2 regions of the Pseudomonas eucalypticola genome follow, and region 2 is predicted to be linked to the other one. Evidence: riboswitches for the same ligand, from Rfam matches in the RefSeq annotation. Region 2 holds a riboswitch; the other holds the start of a gene.
The links. A riboswitch is a leader RNA that binds a small molecule or an ion and turns the genes downstream of it on or off. The one in region 2 is predicted to bind cobalamin.

Region 1 (9,062 bases), 2.6 Mb from region 2:
ACTGGGACTTTGTGCCGCGCCCGGTTTGGCGTAAACTGCGGGCAAGTCTGTGAGGAACTTACATGAGCGCCATAACGATTACCGACGCGGCACACGATTACCTGGCCGATCTGCTGGAAAAGCAGAACACCCCGGGTATCGGCATTCGAATTTTCATCACCCAGCCGGGCACTACCTACGCTGAAACCTGCATTGCCTACTGCAAGCCAGGCGAGGAAAAACCGGAAGACAGCGCCATCGGCCTGAAGAGTTTCACTGCCTACCTGGACGCGGTCAGCGTGCCGTTCCTGGAAGACGCGGTGGTCGACTACGCCACCGACCGCATGGGTGGCCAGCTGACCATCAAGGCCCCGAACGCCAAGGTGCCGATGGTCAACGAAGACAGCCCGATCAACGAGCGCATCAACTACTACCTGCAAACCGAGATCAACCCGGGGCTGGCCAGCCACGGCGGTCAGGTAACCCTGATCGAAGTGGTCGAGGACGGCGTGGCCGTGCTGCAGTTCGGTGGCGGTTGCCAGGGCTGCGGCCAGGCTGACGTGACCCTGAAGGAAGGCATCGAGCGCACCTTGCTCGAGCGTATCCCCGAACTCAAGGGCGTGCGCGATGTGACCGACCACTCGCAGAAAGAAAACGCCTACTACTAAGGCGTGCGCTGCGACACTGAAAAACGGCGCCCCGTGAGCGCCGTTTTTTATTGCCGAACTGAAGACCTGCCACTGGGTCACTCAAGACTCCAGGTTGCTCAGGAACCTGTACAGGTTGGCGGCCTCGGGGGAGAGCCTGGCGGCATCGGCCACGCCCACATACAGGGTTCGGGAGGCCCAGCTGCCTTCCAGGGGGATGGCGCGCAACTTGGACACCAGCAGTTCCGGGTGCACCGAGCCTAGCGGCAGGATGCCGATGCCCAGGCCGGCATTGATCATGCGGCAGATGCCGTCGAAGCTGCTGACCTGGATGCGCACCTTGAGCAGTTTGCCGGTGCGTGCTGCTGCATCGGTGATGCGGCGAAGCAGCGAGCTGCCCTGATTCAGCGCCACATAGTCGTAGTCCAGGGTGTCGGCCAGGGTCACGCTGGGCTGCTGCGCCAATGGATGGACTTGAGGTACCAGCACTACCAGCCGGTCACGTCGGTAGGGCTTGATCTCCAGGTGAGGGGCGGGGACATTGTCGGCGAAGATGCCGATGTCGGCCTGGCCGTCTTCCACGGCCTGGACGGTCATCTCGCTGAGCGCTTCCTCCATGCCGATGCGCACGTGCGGGTTCGCCCCCAGGAAAGTCGTGAGGTCCTCAGGCAGGAATTGGATGACCGCCGAGGTATTGGCGAACAGCCTGACGTGGCCCCGCACGCCGTTGGCATAGTCGCTGGCGTCATACGCCATGCGCTGCGCGCTTTCCAGGATATGACGGGCATGCTCTGCCAGCCCACGCCCGGCAGCGGTCAGCTGCAGGCCGCGAGCCAGACGCACGAACAGCGTGCACCCGGTCACTCGTTCCAGTTCCGACAAACGCTTGCTGGCGGCGGAAACGGTCATGTGCGCGCTGTCGGCGGCGCGGGTCAGGTTCTGGTGGTCGGCCGCCAGCACCAGGAGGCGCAGCGATTGCAGGTCGAGTGGGTACAGGTTCATCAAGGAGTGGCCTAGCGTTTCCGTTTGCTCAAGGGTAGTGGAAATTTTGTGAATTCTCACTGGCCTGGTTTGGGGGGATGATTCAACCGTCGCCTCCAACAAGAACGGAAAACGTCATGAGCTTACCTTTGGACGGTATCAAGGTGGTTGAGATGGGCCAGCTGATCGCAGGCCCGTTCGCCGCGAAAATCCTGGCCGAATTCGGCGCCGAGGTCATCAAGATCGAACCGCCGGTCACCGGTGACCCGCTGCGCAAATGGCGCATGCTGCATGAGGGCACTTCCGTGTGGTGGGCCGCCCAGTCGCGCAATAAGCAGTCGGTTACCCTTGACCTGCACCAGGCCGAAGCCCGCGAGGTGGTCAAGCGCCTGGTGCAGGAGGCCGACATCCTCATCGAGAACTTTCGCCCCGGTACCCTGGAAAAGTGGGGCCTGGGGTGGGACGAGCTGTCTGCCCTCAACCCCGGTCTGGTGATGTTGCGAGTATCGGGTTACGGCCAGTCTGGGCCGTACAAGGACCTGCCGGGCTTCGGCGTGATCGGCGAGGCCATGGGCGGGCTGCGACACTTGTCCGGCGAGCCGGGGCGTACCCCTGTTCGCGTGGGCGTGTCGATCGGCGACTCGCTGTCGGCCCTGCATGGCGTCATTGGTGTGCTGCTGGCGCTGCGTCACCGCGAGCAGAACGACGGGGCAGGGCAGCAAATCGACGTGGCCCTGTACGAGTCGGTGTTCAACATGATGGAAAGCCTGATCCCCGAGTACTCGGTGTTCGGTGCGGTGCGCGAACCGGCAGGCAGCAGCTTGCCCGGTATCGCCCCGACCAACGCTTACCGCTGCCAGGACGGCAAGTACGCGTTGATCGCCGGCAACGGCGACAGCATCTACCGCCGCCTGATGGAGAAAATCGACCGCCTGGATTTGGCCGATGATCCGGAGCTTGCCCAGAACGATGGTCGTGTTCGCCATGTGGCACGGATCGACGCCGCTATTTCCACCTGGACTGCCGAGCGCTCGCTGGACGAGGTGCTGGCGGCCCTCAAGGACGCCAACATCCCCTCGGGCAGGATCTATGACGCGGCGGACATCGCCGGTGACCCGCACTACCAGGCCCGGGACATGTTGATCCCCAGCACCCTGGACGACGGGACCGCTGTCACCCTGCCGGGGATCGTGCCCAAGCTGCTAGGCACGCCGGGGCGTATCAAATCCCGCGCCCCTGCCTTGGGCGAGCACACCGATGCAGTGCTCGACGGCATCGGCATCGACGCGAGCACCCGGGAAACCTGGCGCCGCCGCGGCCTCATCTGATACAGGAGTAGCCTCAATGAAACGCCTGTTCATGCAGGAAGTCGCCACCCGTGACGGCTTCCAGAACGAAAAGACCTTCATCGACACCGGGGACAAGATTGCCCTCATCAACGCGCTGAGCCTGTGCGGCTACGCCAAGATCGAAGTCACGTCCTTTACCTCGCCCAAAGCCATTCCTGCGCTGCGCGATGCCGAAGCCGTGATGGCCGGCATCCACCGTCAGCCGGGTGTCGAGTACACCGTGCTGGTGCCGAACGTGCGCGGGGCCGAGCGGGCATTGGGCTGTGGCATCGACGAAGCCAACCTGGTGATGTCGGTCAGTGAGCCGCACAACCGCTCCAACCTGCGCATGACCCGCGAACAGTCCTTCGCCCAGCTCAAGGAAGTGGTCGGCGTCATCGGCCAGGGGCCTGTGGCGATCAATGTGTCGCTGTCTACCGTGTTCGGCTGCCCCATGCAGGGCGACGTGCCCGCGGGTGAAGTGCTCAACTGGGTCGAGCGTTTCGCCGACCTGGGCGTGCGCGGCATCACCCTGTGCGACACCACCGGCATGGCCTTCCCCTCGCAGGTCGAAGCACTGTCGCGGCAGGTGCGCGAACGCTTCCCGCACCTGCAGACCACGCTGCATTTCCACAACACCCGTGGCATGGCCTTGGCCAACACCCTGGCGGCCCTGCAGGCCGGCGTTGACCGTTTCGACGCTTCGCTGGGCGGCCTGGGCGGTTGCCCTTACGCGCCGGGTGCCAGCGGCAACGTGTGCATGGAAGACCTGGTGCACATGCTCGACCTGATGGGCTACGACACCGGCATGGACCTGGCGCGCGTGCTGGCCGCCTCGGCCACACTGCCTGGCCTGATCGGCCATGACACCCCCAGCGCGATCCTCAAGGCCGGGCGACGGCTGGACCTGCACCCGATTCCTGAACATGTGCACACCTTGAGCAAGCAGGTGGCCAACCCCGAACTGGAGCGTACCCGATGATCGACCACCTCGACCACCTTGTGCTGACCACCATCGACCTGGAGGCCTGCAAGGACTTCTACGTGCGCGTGCTGGGCATGCGCGACGAGACCTTCGGCAACGGCCGGTTCGCCTTCCGGTTCGGCAATCAGAAAATCAATGTGCACGTACGCGGTCATGAGTTCGAGCCCAAGGCTCACTTGCCTGTGCCAGGGGCTCTGGACCTGTGCTTCATCGCCACGCACAGCCTTGCGCAGGTGATTGCCCATCTGGAAGCGCAGCGCTGGCCCATCGTCGAAGGACCGGTGCAGCGCACCGGTGCCACGGGCCCGATTCGTTCGGTGTACGTGCGTGACCCGGACCTGAACCTGATCGAGATTTCCGAGCCACTGGACCTCAACCAAACCGCTCCGCATAATGCTGCGGGCTGACGCCCAGCGTCTTTTGAAAACTGCGCCGCAAACTCTCCGGGTGCCCATACCCGCACAACCGCGCCACGCTCTGTACCGACGCTTGCCCCCCCTGCAGCAGGGCCCGGGCCGACGCCAGGCGCACCTGTTCGACGTAGCGCGCGGGGGTGGTGCCCAGTTCCGCGGTAAACACCCGGTACAAGGTGCGCGGCGCCATGCACGCCCGTTCGGCCAGCGCCTGCAGGGACAAGTCGTCGCCCAGGTGCGCGGGTATCCATTCCAGCAGCGCCGCCAGCCGCGGTGCGCGGCTGGCTTCGGGCGACAGGTGCGGGCTGAACTGCGCCTGGTCGCCCGGGCGCTTGAGGAACATCACCAATCGCCGCGCCACCGCCAGGGCCAGGGTGCGGCCCAGGTCGTCCTCCAGCAGCGCCAGTGCCAGGTCGATACCGGCGGTGACGCCGGCGGAGGTGAACAGGTGCGGGGCACCCGGTTGGTAGGTATGCAGCCGTTCGCCCTGGACCTGAATGCGGGGAAAGGCCCGCAGCGCTTCGACATCGGCCCAATGAGTGGTGGCCGCGTGGCCGTCGAGCAGGCCGGCATGGGCCAGGATCAGCGCACCGGAACAGACCGAACCCAGGCGTCGCACCCGCGGTTCCGCGTCGCGCAGCCACTGCAGCAGCGGTTGATTGCCGAACTGGGCTTGCTCACCTTGGCCCCCGGGCACCAGCAAGGTGTCAAAGATACCCGGGTCGGTGGCGTGAAAGGCGTGTTCGGCGTGCAAGGCAAAACCGGCCGAGGTCACCACCGGGCCGGTGCTTTCGGCCAGCAGGTGCAAGGTGTAGGCGGATGGCAGGCCCAGGCGCGCCCGCTCTTCGTTCGCCGAGGCGAACACCTGCAGGGGGCCGGTGACGTCCAGGCTCATGACCCCGGGGTAGATCAGGCAGGCGATGTGGCGCATGGTTCGTATCACTGTCGGTACAGGTGTGCATGCCCGGCGCGGTACAGCGCCGACTCGCCAAAGGCGTCGGTGTCCAGCACCCGCCCGACCAGGATCAACGCCGTGCGCCGGAACCCCTTGGCTGCCACCCTGGCTTCGATGTCCGCCAAGGTGCCTACCACCCAATCCTGATCCGGCCAACTGGCCTTGTGAATCACGGCGATCGGGCAATCCTCACCATAATGCGGCAACAGCTCGCCGACAATCCTCGCCAGGTGCTGCACACCCAGGTGAATGGCCATGGTCGCCCCATGCCGCGCCAGGTCGTGCAGGGCTTCGCCCTCAGGCATCGGTGATTTGTCGGCGTAACGGGTGAGGATCACCGTTTGCGATACCCCAGGCAACGTCAGCTCCGCGCCCAGCAGCGCCGCGCAGGCGGCCGTGGCGGTCACCCCGGGGATGATCTCGAAGGCAATGCCGCGCTCGCGCAGGCAGCGGATCTGTTCGCCGATGGCGCCATACAGGCTGGGGTCGCCGGAGTGAACGCGTGCTACGTCCTGGCCTCGCGCGTCGGCGGCGGCGAGGAGTTCGATGATCTGTTCCAGGTGCAGCTCGGCGCTGTTCACCACCTGCTCGGCGCGGTGGCCTTCCAGGACGGCGGTGGGCACCAGGGAGCCGGCGTAGAGGATCACCGGGCATTGGCGAATCAGCCGCTGGCCCTTGACGGTGATCAGTTCCGGGTCGCCGGGGCCGGCGCCGATGAAGTAGACGGTCATGGGGAAATCCTGAGTGAAACGGCCACGGCGTGAATGACATTCAGGTGGCGCACGCTATATAAAGCCCGATTATCCGGGATTTTTGCCCGGCTGCGCCAATGCCAGGGTCGCCTGGGCGTTTTTTTGTCGCGTGACCCGCAGCGTGGCGCCTTTGCCCGCCATGGCCAGCGCGGTGCTTTCGGCCACGCCGTGGCAGCCCGTGTGGGCGAACGCCAGCGCGGAGCGATGGGTCAGTTGGCCTTCGAAGGCCGCCAGTTGCTCTGCGCTGAATACCACCAGCGTCAGCCCCAATTCGCTGGCCAGTTGCAGCAGGCCGGGTTCGTCGGCCTTGAGGTCGATGCTGCCGATGCCGGCCAGGTCGGCGCGGGTCAGGCCGTGGCGGGCGAGGGTGGTGTCAAGCAGGGCAGCCAGGGCGCTGGCGGGGCAATGGCGTTGGCAGCCGAGGCCGGCGAAAAGGGAGGGCATGCTGGGTCCTGGAGTTTGGCTCAGGTTGCTTGATGATTGTGGGGTGTTTTGAGGTGCATGTCTTGGGTTTATTGCGTTCTCAAGACCGAGCGCCGCCCGCGCGGCGCTTCCCGGGCAAGCCCGGTCCCACATCTGTTTCGGGCCAGTTATGCCTGTGGCATCACCTGGTCGGCTTTGTTGGTTCACTGCAGATCTGTGTTGATGCCAACAAGGGCGGCCAAGGTGGCCTCACAGACAAGATTGGCCCTAAATACCTGTGGGACCGGGCTTGCCCGGGAAGCGCCGCGCGGGCGGCGCTCGGTCTGAAGGGCGCCAGAAAAACCAAGGCAGGCACCTGCCCACCCCACCGCCCACTCACCCCCAACCGATTGACCTTCCCCCCCACACTGCGTAGCCTTGCACCTTCGAGGTTCTCCGCCCAGCGGAGCCAAGATGGGAATGCGGTTGAAGCCGCAGCTGCCCCCGCAACTGTAAGCGGTGTGCGCCCTGGCGATACCACTGCGCTGCACGCGCGGGAAGGTGCCAGGGCCGAGCCTGAGGGCCGACGCCGCAAGCCAGGAGACCTGCCTCGACACAGACTTCCACTTCAACCGGGCGGGGTGATCCGGTGGCGAATGCACCCGCGTGCCTGGCACCCGCGGTTCTCGTCCCATATGCCCGCCATCCTGCCAAGGGCATCCGATGAAAACACTGGCCAAGCTTCCCGTCACTATCGTTACCGGCTTCCTCGGCTCGGGCAAGACCACCTTGCTGCGCCACATGCTGGACAACGCCCAGGGCCGTCGCATCGCGGTCATCGTCAACGAATTCGGTGAGCTGGGCATCGACGGCGAAATCCTCAAGCAGTGCACCATCGGCTGCACCGAGGAAGAGGCCACGGGCCGCGTTTACGAGTTGGCCAACGGCTGCCTGTGCTGCACCGTGCAGGAAGAATTCTTCCCGGTGATGCGTGAACTGGTGGCGCGCCGCGGCGACCTTGACCACATTCTCATCGAAACCAGTGGCCTGGCCCTGCCCAAGCCCCTGGTGCAAGCGTTCCAGTGGCCGGAAATCCGCAGTGCCTGCACCGTCGACGCAGTGATCACCGTGGTCGACAGTCCAGCCGTGGCCGCCGGCACCTTCGCCGCCTTCCCGGACCAGGTCGACGCCCAGCGCAAACTGGACCCCAACCTGGACCACGAGTCGCCCCTGCACGAGCTGTTCGCCGACCAACTGGCCAGCGCCGACCTGGTCATCCTCAACAAGGCCGACCTGATCGAACCCGAGGCCCTGGCCGCCGTGCGCCGTGAAGTTGCCGAAGAGCTGCCACCAGCGGTCAAGGTCATCGAGGCGAGCAGCGGCCGTTTGCCGCTGGACGTGCTGCTGGGCCTGGGCGCCGAGTCGGAAGAGCACATCGACGGCCGTTTGACCCACCACGACCACCATCACGACGACGAAGACCACGACGACCACGATCACGATGCCTTCGACTCGATCTCCATCGAGCTGCCGCAGGCTGAAGAAGCGCGCCTGCTCGACGCCCTGACCACCCTGGTGGTCAAGCACGGCATCCTGCGCGTCAAGGGCTTCGCGGCGATTCCCGGCAAGCCGATGCGCCTGCTGATCCAGGGCGTGGGCACCCGGTTCGACAAGCACTTTGACCGCGCCTGGGGCGCCGAAGAAGCGCGTACCACGCGCCTGGTGCTGATCGGCCAGGAACTGGACGCCGCGCTGCTGGAAAGCCAGCTGCGCGCCGCGCTGAACGGTTAAGCCATGCACCTGCTGAGAACCCAGCCCGGCGGTTTCGTGCCGGACGACAGTATCGCCGACCTGGGCCAGACACCGGCCGAGCTGGTGATTCTCTGCAGCGGTGACTCCCACCTGGCGCTGCTGGCCGAAGCGGCCCTGCAGCTGCCGGACGATTTCCCGACCTTGCGCCTGGCCAACCCCATGCAGGTGCAGAACCATGCCTCGGTCGACCTCTACGTCGACCAGGTGCTGCGCCACGCCAAGGTCATTCTGATTTCCCTGCACGGCGGTATCGGCTACTGGCGCTATGGCGTCGAGCAACTGGTGGCCCTGGCCGAACGCGGCGTGCAGTTGATCCTGGTGCCAGGTGACGATCGCCCGGACCCGGCGCTCAGCGACCTGAGCACTGTGGACCGCGAGGCAGCCGAGCGCCTGTGGCACTTCCTGCGCCAGGGCGGCATGGGCAACGCGTTGTCGCTGTTCAACTGCCTGGCCAGCCAATTTCTGGGGCGCGCCTACCCCTGGGAAGAACCCCGGGCCTTACCGCGCACCGCCATTTACCACCCCGCCTGGCACGACGCGACTCTGGCGCACTGGCAGGCCGACTGGGTACCGGGGCAGCCTGCCGTACCGTTGATCTTCTACCGCTCGCATCTGCAGGCAGCCAACACCGGCTTTGTCGACGTGTTCTGCCAGCGCCTGCAGGCGGCGGGCCTCAATCCTTTGCCCATCGCCGTGGCCAGCCTCAAGGAGGCCGGCTGCCTGGCCCAGGTCGAGGACTGGCTCGATGCGGTCGATGCGGCGGTGATCCTCAACACCACCGGCTTCGCCCAGTCCAATCCCGAAGCCC
Region 2 (9,062 bases):
GTTTCGACGCAGTACTGGTAATCGGCACCACGGCCAGCTTCCCCTATATCCATGCCCCCATCGTTGAAACCCGCGCCGCTGGCGGGTTTGCCATTGAGATCAACCCGTTGCGAGGCGGGCTTTCTGCCAGCATGGACGTGTTTTTTGAGAGCAGGGCGTTAGAAGTCATGCCGAAACTGCTGAGTCACATTTTTTTCGATTGAATTTGCAAATGGAATTGATAGAAGGCATAGTCGCGTCTTCTTAACTATCACAGACACGGTCGTGCCCATGCTAAAGCGCTTCGCACCCCTCGTGCCCCTCGCACTCGTGACCCTGCTTTTTGGCTGCGCGGCGCAAACGCCGGTATCGCAGCAACAGGCTCTCAACCCGGTGACTCCCCAGTCCCAGGCTCAAGCGAAAGCTGTAACCCTCAATTTCCACGAAGAAGAGCTGGACACCGAAAAGGAACTGGCTGACTTCTCCGAAAACAGCAAGCCCTACCAGATGCCGATGCTGGCCGACAGCATCCTGGAGCGTGGCAAGTCGCTGATCGGTACTCGCTACCGCACCGGCGGTTCCACTGAATCGGGCTTCGACTGCAGCGGTTTCATCGGTTACCTGTTCCGCGAAGAGGCCGGCATGACCCTGCCGCGTTCCACGCGTGACATGATCAACGTGAAAGCCCCGCTGGTAGCGCGCAACAACCTCAAGCCTGGTGACTTGCTGTTCTTCAGCACTCGCGGCCGTGGCCGTGTGAGCCATGCCGGTATCTACTTGGGCGACGACCAGTTCATTCATTCCAGCAGCCACCGTAGCGGTGGGGTGCGCATCGACAGCCTCGATGACGCTTACTGGAGCAAGACCTTTATAGAAGCCAAGCGTGCCTTGGCCATGGCGCCGACCACGACTATCTCGCGCAAGTAAGCAGTCTGGGCGGTATTCGCGGCGGCGACCCACTGAAAAGTGCGTCGCCGTTGCGCGTTTTCGGGTTTACAAACTAGTCTTCAACGGCAGTTGAATCAGGATGGTTCTGTTTATGTCGCTTACGGCCCGTTTCGCGCCATTATTAATTGCAGGCCTGCTCAGTGCCTGTGCTGGCCACAAGCCGCCGCCCGCACCTGCGCCGGTGTATGCGCCTTTTGTGGCTGCCCCTCAACAACCGTTGTCGCCCGAGGCCGATGACGTGCTGATGCGGGCCATTGGCCTGGTCGGCACGCCTTATCGCTGGGGCGGCAATACCCCGGATTCGGGCTTTGACTGTAGCGGCCTGATCGCTTACGTCTATCGGGATGCAGCCGGTATCAGCCTGCCGCGCTCGACCCGCGAGATGATCACCATGCGCGCACCGGATGTCAGCAAGGATGCCTTGCAGTCCGGTGACCTGGTGTTCTTCGCTACCGAGGGTGGCTCCCATGTGAGCCATGCGGGTATCTATGTAGGGGAAGGGCGCTTCGTCCATGCGCCGGCCACCGGTGGCACGGTGAAGCTGGATTACCTCAACAAGCCCTACTGGCAGCGCGCGTACCTGAATGCCAAGCGGGTATTGCAGCCTTCAAGCCTGGCGCACAACCCTTAGGCCCGGCGTGCGATTATCCCGGCAGCCCCTGGCGAACCAGCGCCTGCCGGGACATCGACCTTGAGGGTTCGAGGGGCTACTTCGCCGCCGTCACCCGCCACACCTTGTTGCCTACATCGTCGGCCACCAGCACACCGCCCTTGTGGTCCTCGGTGATGCCCACCGGGCGGCCCATGGCTTCCTCCTTGTCGTTCAGGAACCCGGTCAGCACATCCACCGGCGGCCCGCTAGGCCTGCCGTCGGCGAACGGCACGAAGATCACCTTGTAGCCACTGTGTGGCTTGCGGTTCCAGGAACCGTGCTGGCTTACATAGGCGCCGTGGTTGAACGGGGCCGACAAGCCACCGCTGGTACTGGCGAAGGCAAACCCGATGGAGGCGGTGTGTGGGCCCACGGCGTAGTCCGGGGCAATGGCTTTCGCCACCAGGCCCGGATTCTGCGGGCTGACTCGGCTGTCCACGTGCTGGCCGTAGTAGCTGAACGGCCAGCCATAGAACCCACCGTCCTTCACCGAGGTGATGTAGTCGGGCACCAGGTCGCTGCCGATCTCGTCGCGTTCGTTCACCGATGTCCACAACTGCCCGGTCTGGGGTTCGAAGCCCATGCCATTGGGGTTGCGCAGGCCGGAGGCGTAAATGCGGTGTTCACCGGTGGCGCGGTCCACTTCCCAGATCGCGGCGCGGCCTTCTTCCTTGTCCAGGCCGTTCTCGCCCACGTTGCTGTTGGAGCCCACGGTCACGTACAGCTTGTTGCCGGAGGGGCTGGCGATGACGTTCTTGGTCCAGTGGTGGTTGAGCGTGCCACCGGGCAGGTCGGTGACCTTGGTGCCCGGCCCGCTGATGCTGGTGGCCCCGGTGTCGTAGTGGAAACGCAGCAGGGCATCGGTGTCGGCGACGTACAGGTCGCTACCCACCAGCGTCATGCCGAACGGCGAGTTGAGGTTGGCGATGAACACCGTGCGGGTCTCCGCCACGCCGTCGCCGTCCTTGTCGCGCAGCAAGGTGATGCGGTTGGCGCTAGGCACCCCGGCCCCGGCCTTGCCCATGACCTTGTTCATCACCCAACCCTTGATGCCCTTGCTGTCGTCGGGCTTGGGTGGCGCATTGGTCTCGGCCACCAGCACATCGCCATTGGGCAGCACGTAGAGCCAGCGCGGGTGGTCCAGGCCCTCGGCGAAGGCCGCCACCTGGGTGCCGCGGGCAGGCTGGGGTTTTTCGTTGGCCGGCCAGCCGATGGCGTCGGCGATGTTTACCGTGGGGATCAGGGTCTTGTTGGGTTCCGGCAAGCGCGGGTGCGGGCCGGTACCGTCCGAAACCTTGAGCGTGGAGGACTCGCCACAGGCCAGCAGGGCGCTGGAGGCGAAGATGAGCAGGGCCAGGCGGGTCTTGTGCATTGTCGTTGTCTCGCTGGGGCGCGTCGGTGTTTACAGTAGAGACCCCTGACGGCGCCGAGGTTCCGGGGCATTGGTCCAGACCCGACCGCTCGTTGGCCTGTGTTGGATGCACTTGGGCAGCTTTAATTGACGCTCCACCCCCAACCCTCTAACCTTCGCGACGTGTTTCAGGTGCCCGGCGGCCAAGCGGCTGGCAGGGTGAAACAGGGAAGCCGGTGGGGCGCCTTCTGGCGCGTGAACCCGGCGCTGCCCCCGCAACGGTAAATGAGTCAAGGCCACGCACGGCGCCACTGAACCCCGGCGGTTCGGGAAGGCGCGTGGCCGGGGTGTCCACGCCCCCGCTCATGAGCCCGGAGACCGGCCTGCAACCCTTCTCGGCAAAGCTGCGGCTTTGCCAGTCCATTTTGTTCTGTCGCGCGGGTGAGAGCGGCATTGACGAGTCTCGCTGCGCCCGGCCGGGCCGCGGCTTTTCGTCGATGCTGCCTGCGCGCAGGTGTAGCGGAGAGCTGCCATGAGTGAATCCCTGGAACGTGAAGAGCGCCATCTGGCGCGCATGCTGCGCAAGAAGGCCGTCATCGACGAGCGTATTGCCAATGCCCCCAATGAGTGCGGTTTGCTGCTGGTATTGGGCGGTAATGGCAAGGGCAAGAGCAGTTCGGCTTTCGGCATGCTCGCCCGCGCCATGGGCCACGGCATGGAGTGTGGCGTGGTGCAGTTCATCAAGGGCCGCAATGCCACTGGCGAGGAACTGTTCTTCCGCCGTTTCCCCGAGCAGGTGCGCTACCACGTGATGGGCGAGGGCTTCACCTGGGAAACCCAGGACCGCCAGCGTGACATCGCCGCAGCCGAAGCCGCCTGGGCCGTTTCGCGCCAGTTGCTGCGCGACGAGTCCATCGGCCTGGTGATCCTCGACGAACTGAACATCGCCCTCAAGCACGGCTACCTGGACCTGGAACAGGTATTGGCCGACCTGCAGGCGCGCCCGCCCATGCAGCACGTGGTGGTGACCGGCCGCGGTGCCAAGGAGGAGCTGGTGGAATTGGCCGATACCGTGACCGAGATGGGCATGGTCAAACACGCTTTCCAGGCCGGCATCCGTGCCCAGAAAGGCATCGAACTATGACCCAGCCGCGTCATTGCCCGGCGGTACTGATCGCCGCGCCGGCGTCGGGCCAGGGCAAGACCACCGTCACCGCCGCCCTGGCACGCCTGCACCGCAACCAGGGCCGCAAGGTGCGGGTATTCAAGTGCGGGCCGGATTTCCTCGACCCCATGATCCTGGAGCGCGCCAGCGGCGCCCCGGTGTACCAGCTCGACCTGTGGATGGTGGGGGCCGACGAGAGCCGTCGGCTGTTGTGGGAGGCGGCGGCCGAGGCCGATCTGATCCTGATCGAAGGGGTGATGGGGCTGTTCGATGGCACCCCGTCCAGCGCCGACCTGGCGCGCCATTTCGGCGTGCCGGTGTTGGGCGTGATCGACGGCACCGCCATGGCCCAGACCTTCGGCGCCCTGGCCCTGGGCCTGGCACGCTACCAGCCCGACCTGCCATTCGCCGGGGTGTTGGCCAACCGCGTCGGCACCCTGCGCCACGCGCAGTTGCTCGAAGGCAGCCTGACCGAAGGCCTGCGCTGGTACGGCGCCTTGTCGCGGGAAACCGGTATCGAACTGCCCAGCCGCCACCTGGGCTTGGTGCAAGCCAGCGAGCTTAACGACCTGGACCTGCGCCTGGACGCTGCCGCCGCGGCCCTGGCCGATAGCTGCGAGGTGGCGCTGCCGCCACCGGTGGCCTTCGCCGCGCCGACCCCGGTGCCTTGCGAGCCGCTGCTGGCGGGTGTGCGCATTGCCGTGGCCCGTGACGAAGCCTTTGCCTTCACCTACGGCGCCAGCCTGGACCTGCTGCAGGCCATGGGCGCACAGTTGAGTTTCTTCTCGCCCCTTCACGATGGGCGCTTGCCCGCGTGTGACAGCCTCTACCTGCCGGGTGGCTACCCGGAACTGCACCACCCGACACTGGCGGCCAATACCTCGATGCTGAGCGATATCCGTGAGCACCACGCCGCGGGCAAACCGCTGCTGGCCGAATGTGGCGGCATGCTGTACCTGCTCGACGCCCTCACCGATGTCGACGGCGTGCGTGCCGACCTGCTCGGCCTGCTGCCCGGCGAAGCGGTGATGCAAAAGCGCCTGGCGGCCCTGGCCCTGCAAGCGGTGGAACTGCCGGAGGGCATCCTGCGTGGCCACACTTACCACCATTCGCTGACCCGCACCGAACTGGCGCCCATCGCCCGTGGCCTGAGCCCGAACGGCGGTCGTGGCGCCGAAGCGGTCTACCGCCTGGGGCGCCTGACGGCTTCCTACGTGCACTTCTATTTTCCTTCGAACCCGGCGGCCATCGCTGCCCTGTTCCGCCCCACAGGGGCCATGCCTGCCTGATGAATGACAACGCCTACACCCCCGCCGAGCGCGCGGCGGTCTACCGAGCCATCGGTGAACGCCGCGACATGCGCCATTTCGCCGGCGGTACCATTGCCCCCGAACTGCTGACCCGCCTGCTGCACGCGGCACACCAGGCCCCCAGTGTCGGCCTGATGCAGCCCTGGCGCTTTATCCGTATCAGCCAGCGTGAGCTGCGCGGCCAGATCCAGGACGTGGTGGAGGCCGAGCGGCTGCGCACCGCCGAGGCATTGGGCGAACGCTCCGATGAGTTCATGAAGCTCAAGGTCGAAGGGATCAACGACTGCGCCGAAGTGCTGGTGGCGGCGTTGATGGACGGCCGCGAGCGGCACATCTTCGGCCGCCGCACGCTGCCGGAGATGGACCTGGCGTCGTTGTCCTGCGCCATCCAGAACCTGTGGCTGGCGGCCCGTGCCGAGGGGCTCGGCATGGGCTGGGTGTCGCTGTTCGACCCACAGGCACTGGCCGCGCTGCTGGGCCTGCCCGCAGGCGCCAAGCCCATGGCGGTGCTGTGCCTGGGGCCGGTCACCGAGTTCTACCCGTCGCCCATGCTGGTGATGGAAGGCTGGGCCGAGGAAAAACCCCTGAGCGAGATGCTCTACGAAAACCATTGGGGAGTGAAACCATGAGTGTGGCCCTGATCACCGTCGCCGGCGTGGCGCTGGACGCCTTGCTCGGCGAACCCAAGCGCCGCCACCCGCTGGTGGCGTTCGGGCGCCTGGCCGACCGCCTGGAGCGCCGTTTCAACAGCGGTGGCCGCGGCTGGCGCAGCCATGGTGTGACGGCCTGGTTCCTGGCGGTCATCCCGCTGACCCTGGCGGCGACGCTGCTGTCCTGGCTGCCTTATATTGGCACCCTGGTGGAAATACTCGCGCTGTACTGCGCTTTGGGCCTGCGCAGCCTGGGTGAACACGTCGAGCCGGTGGCCCAGGCCCTGCGCAGCGACGACCTGGCCACCGCACGTACCCGTGTCGGCTACCTGGTCAGCCGCCAGACCCGTGAACTGGACGCCACCGCGGTGGCCCGCGCCGCCACCGAGTCGGTTCTGGAAAACGGCAGCGACGCGGTGTTCGCCGCGCTGTTCTGGTTCGCCGTGGCCGGCGCGCCGGGGGTGGTGCTGTACCGCCTGAGCAACACCCTGGACGCCATGTGGGGCTACCGCAACGAGCGCTTCGAGCGTTTTGGCTGGGCAGCGGCGCGCATCGACGACGTCCTCAACTATGTGCCTGCACGGTTGGTGGCCCTGACCTATGCCTTGCTGGGCAAGACCCGCCTGGCCCTGCGCTGCTGGCGGCAGCAAGCGCCGAAGTGGGACAGCCCCAACGCTGGCCCGGTCATGGCCGCCGGCGCCGGTGCCCTGGGCGTCGAGTTGGGCGGCCCGGCCATTTACCACGGCGAACTGCATGAGCGCGCGACCCTGGGCGAAGGTCCGGCCGCCGATGCTTCGTCCATCGACCGTGGCTGGCAACTGGTGCAGCGCGGCGTGTGGCTGTGGCTGCTGATTCTGTGTGTCGGGGGGCAATTCTATGCTTGAGCATGGCGGCGGGCTGCGCAAGGCAGCACTGCACTACGGTATTCCCGAGCCCCAGTGGCTGGACCTGTCCACGGGCCTGGCGCCGTGGCCCTGGGCGATCCCGGTGATTCCCGAGCGTGCCTGGGCGCGCCTGCCGGAAACCGACGACGGCCTGGAAGCGGCTGCCTGTGCCTATTACGGCGTGAACCAGGTGCTGCCGGTACCGGGCTCCCAGTGTGCCATCCAGTTGCTGCCCCGCCTGCGCCGTGGCGGCAAGATCGGCGTGCTGTCGCCGTGCTATGCCGAACACGCCGAGGCCTGGCGCCGTGCCGGCCACTTGGTGCGCGAAGTCAGCGAGAGCGAAGTGGACTTCTTCCTCGACAGCCTCGATGTACTGGTGGTGGTCAACCCCAACAACCCCACCGGCCGCCTGTTGCCGGCCGAGCGCCTGCTGGACTGGCATGCACGCCTGGCCCAGCGCGGAGGCTGGCTGGTGGTGGACGAAGCCTTCGTCGACGTCACGCCCGAGGCCAGCCTGGCGGCCCATGTGGAGCGCCCCGGGCTGATCGTGTTGCGCTCTTTCGGCAAATTCTTCGGCCTGGCCGGGGTGCGCCTGGGCTTCGTCCTGGCCCAGGCCAGGTTCCTGCAACTGCTGGGCGAGCAGGTGGGGCCCTGGGCGGTCAGTGGTCCCACGCGCATCCTTGGCCAGGCTTGCCTGAGCGATACCGCCGGGCACCAGCAGCGCATCGAGCGCAGCCGCCTGGCCGGCGTGCGCCTGGCCAACCTGCTGGGGCGCCATGACCTGGCGCCCCACGGTGGTTGCGCGCTGTTCCAGTGGCTGGTCACCGACAAGGCCGAGATACTCAAGGACTTCCTGGCCCTGCGTGGCATCCTGGTTCGTCTCTTCGTGGCCACTAGCAGCGTGCGTTTAGGCCTGCCGGCCGAGGAAGCCGACTGGGTGCGGCTGGAACAAGGCCTGCGGGCATTCAACGAGGCGTATTCATGACAACCCTGATGGTGCAGGGCACCACCTCCGACGCCGGCAAGAGCACCCTGGTGACGGCCCTGTGCCGCTGGCTGACCCGCCAGGGCGTGGCCGTGGTGCCATTCAAACCGCAGAACATGGCGCTCAACAGTGCCGTGACCGCCGATGGTGGCGAGATCGGCCGCGCCCAGGCCGTGCAGGCCCAGGCGTCCTACCTGCCACCGCATACCGACATGAACCCGGTGCTGCTCAAGCCCAACAGCGACACCGGCGCCCAGGTGATCATCCATGGCCGCGCGGTCACTACCATGAACGCCGTGGCGTACCACGACTACAAGGCCATCGCCATGCAGGCGGTGCTGGCTTCCCACCAGCGCCTGGCCGGGCAATACGACGTGGTCATGGTGGAAGGCGCCGGTTCGCCGGCCGAGATCAACCTGCGGGCGGGCGACATTGCCAACATGGGCTTCGCCGAGAAGGTCGACTGCCCGGTGCTGCTGATCGCCGACATCAACCGCGGCGGGGTATTCGCCCATCTGGTCGGTACCCTGGAGTTGCTGTCGCCCAGCGAACAGGCGCGGGTGCAGGGCTTCATCATCAACCGGTTCCGCGGTGACCTGGCGTTGCTGCAACCCGGCCTGGACTGGCTGGAGGCGCGCACCGGCAAGCCGGTGATCGGCGTGCTGCCCTACGTGCTCGACCTGCACCTGGAGGCCGAGGACGGCCTGGACCGCCGCCAGGCCGACAAGGCCGCCCAGGTGCTGAAAGTGATCGTGCCGGTGCTGCCGCGCATCAGCAACCACACCGATTTCGACCCGTTGCGCCTGCACCCCCAGGTCGACCTGCAGTTCATCGGCCCTGGCGACAATATTCCACCGGCAGACCTGATCATCCTGCCCGGCTCCAAGAGCGTGCGCAGTGACCTGGCTTACCTGCGCGCCCAGGGCTGGGACGGCGCCATCGCTCGCCACCTGCGCTACGGCGGCAAGCTGCTGGGCATTTGCGGTGGCCTGCAGATGCTCGGCCAGCAGGTGCATGACCCGCTTGGCCTGGAAGGCGCGGCCGGGTCCAGCGCTGGGCTCGGCTTGCTGGAGTTTGAAACCACGCTGGAAAGCGAGAAGCAACTGCGCAACGTGCGCGGGCGCCTGAGCCTGGAAGA

Region 1: linked by a shared signal. The riboswitch ahead of cobW (cobalamin biosynthesis protein CobW) and the one ahead of cobO (cob(I)yrinic acid a,c-diamide adenosyltransferase) in region 2 are both predicted to bind cobalamin.

What each region holds. Positions count from the first base shown of each region.
Region 1 covers NZ_CP056030.1:4,052,767-4,061,828, reverse strand. The annotation lists gene nfuA (Fe-S biogenesis protein NfuA) at 63-647, shown strand; gene HWQ56_RS17910 (LysR family transcriptional regulator) at 729-1,631, opposite strand; gene HWQ56_RS17905 (CaiB/BaiF CoA transferase family protein) at 1,745-2,935, shown strand; gene HWQ56_RS17900 (hydroxymethylglutaryl-CoA lyase) at 2,952-3,917, shown strand; gene HWQ56_RS17895 (VOC family protein) at 3,914-4,327, shown strand; gene HWQ56_RS17890 (GlxA family transcriptional regulator) at 4,293-5,264, opposite strand; gene cobM (precorrin-4 C(11)-methyltransferase) at 5,273-6,019, opposite strand; gene HWQ56_RS17880 (cobalamin biosynthesis protein) at 6,089-6,484, opposite strand; cobalamin riboswitch at 6,875-7,069, shown strand; gene cobW (cobalamin biosynthesis protein CobW) at 7,166-8,233, shown strand; gene cobN (cobaltochelatase subunit CobN) at 8,237-9,062, shown strand, end outside.
Region 2 covers NZ_CP056030.1:1,489,017-1,498,078, forward strand. The annotation lists gene HWQ56_RS06845 (NAD-dependent protein deacylase) at 1-203, shown strand, start outside; gene HWQ56_RS06850 (C40 family peptidase) at 271-906, shown strand; gene HWQ56_RS06855 (C40 family peptidase) at 1,019-1,558, shown strand; gene HWQ56_RS06860 (PQQ-dependent sugar dehydrogenase) at 1,635-2,951, opposite strand; cobalamin riboswitch at 3,104-3,331, shown strand; gene cobO (cob(I)yrinic acid a,c-diamide adenosyltransferase) at 3,463-4,074, shown strand; gene HWQ56_RS06870 (cobyrinic acid a,c-diamide synthase CobB) at 4,071-5,384, shown strand; gene bluB (5,6-dimethylbenzimidazole synthase) at 5,384-6,034, shown strand; gene cbiB (adenosylcobinamide-phosphate synthase CbiB) at 6,031-6,939, shown strand; gene cobD (threonine-phosphate decarboxylase CobD) at 6,932-7,924, shown strand; gene HWQ56_RS06890 (cobyric acid synthase) at 7,921-9,062, shown strand, end outside.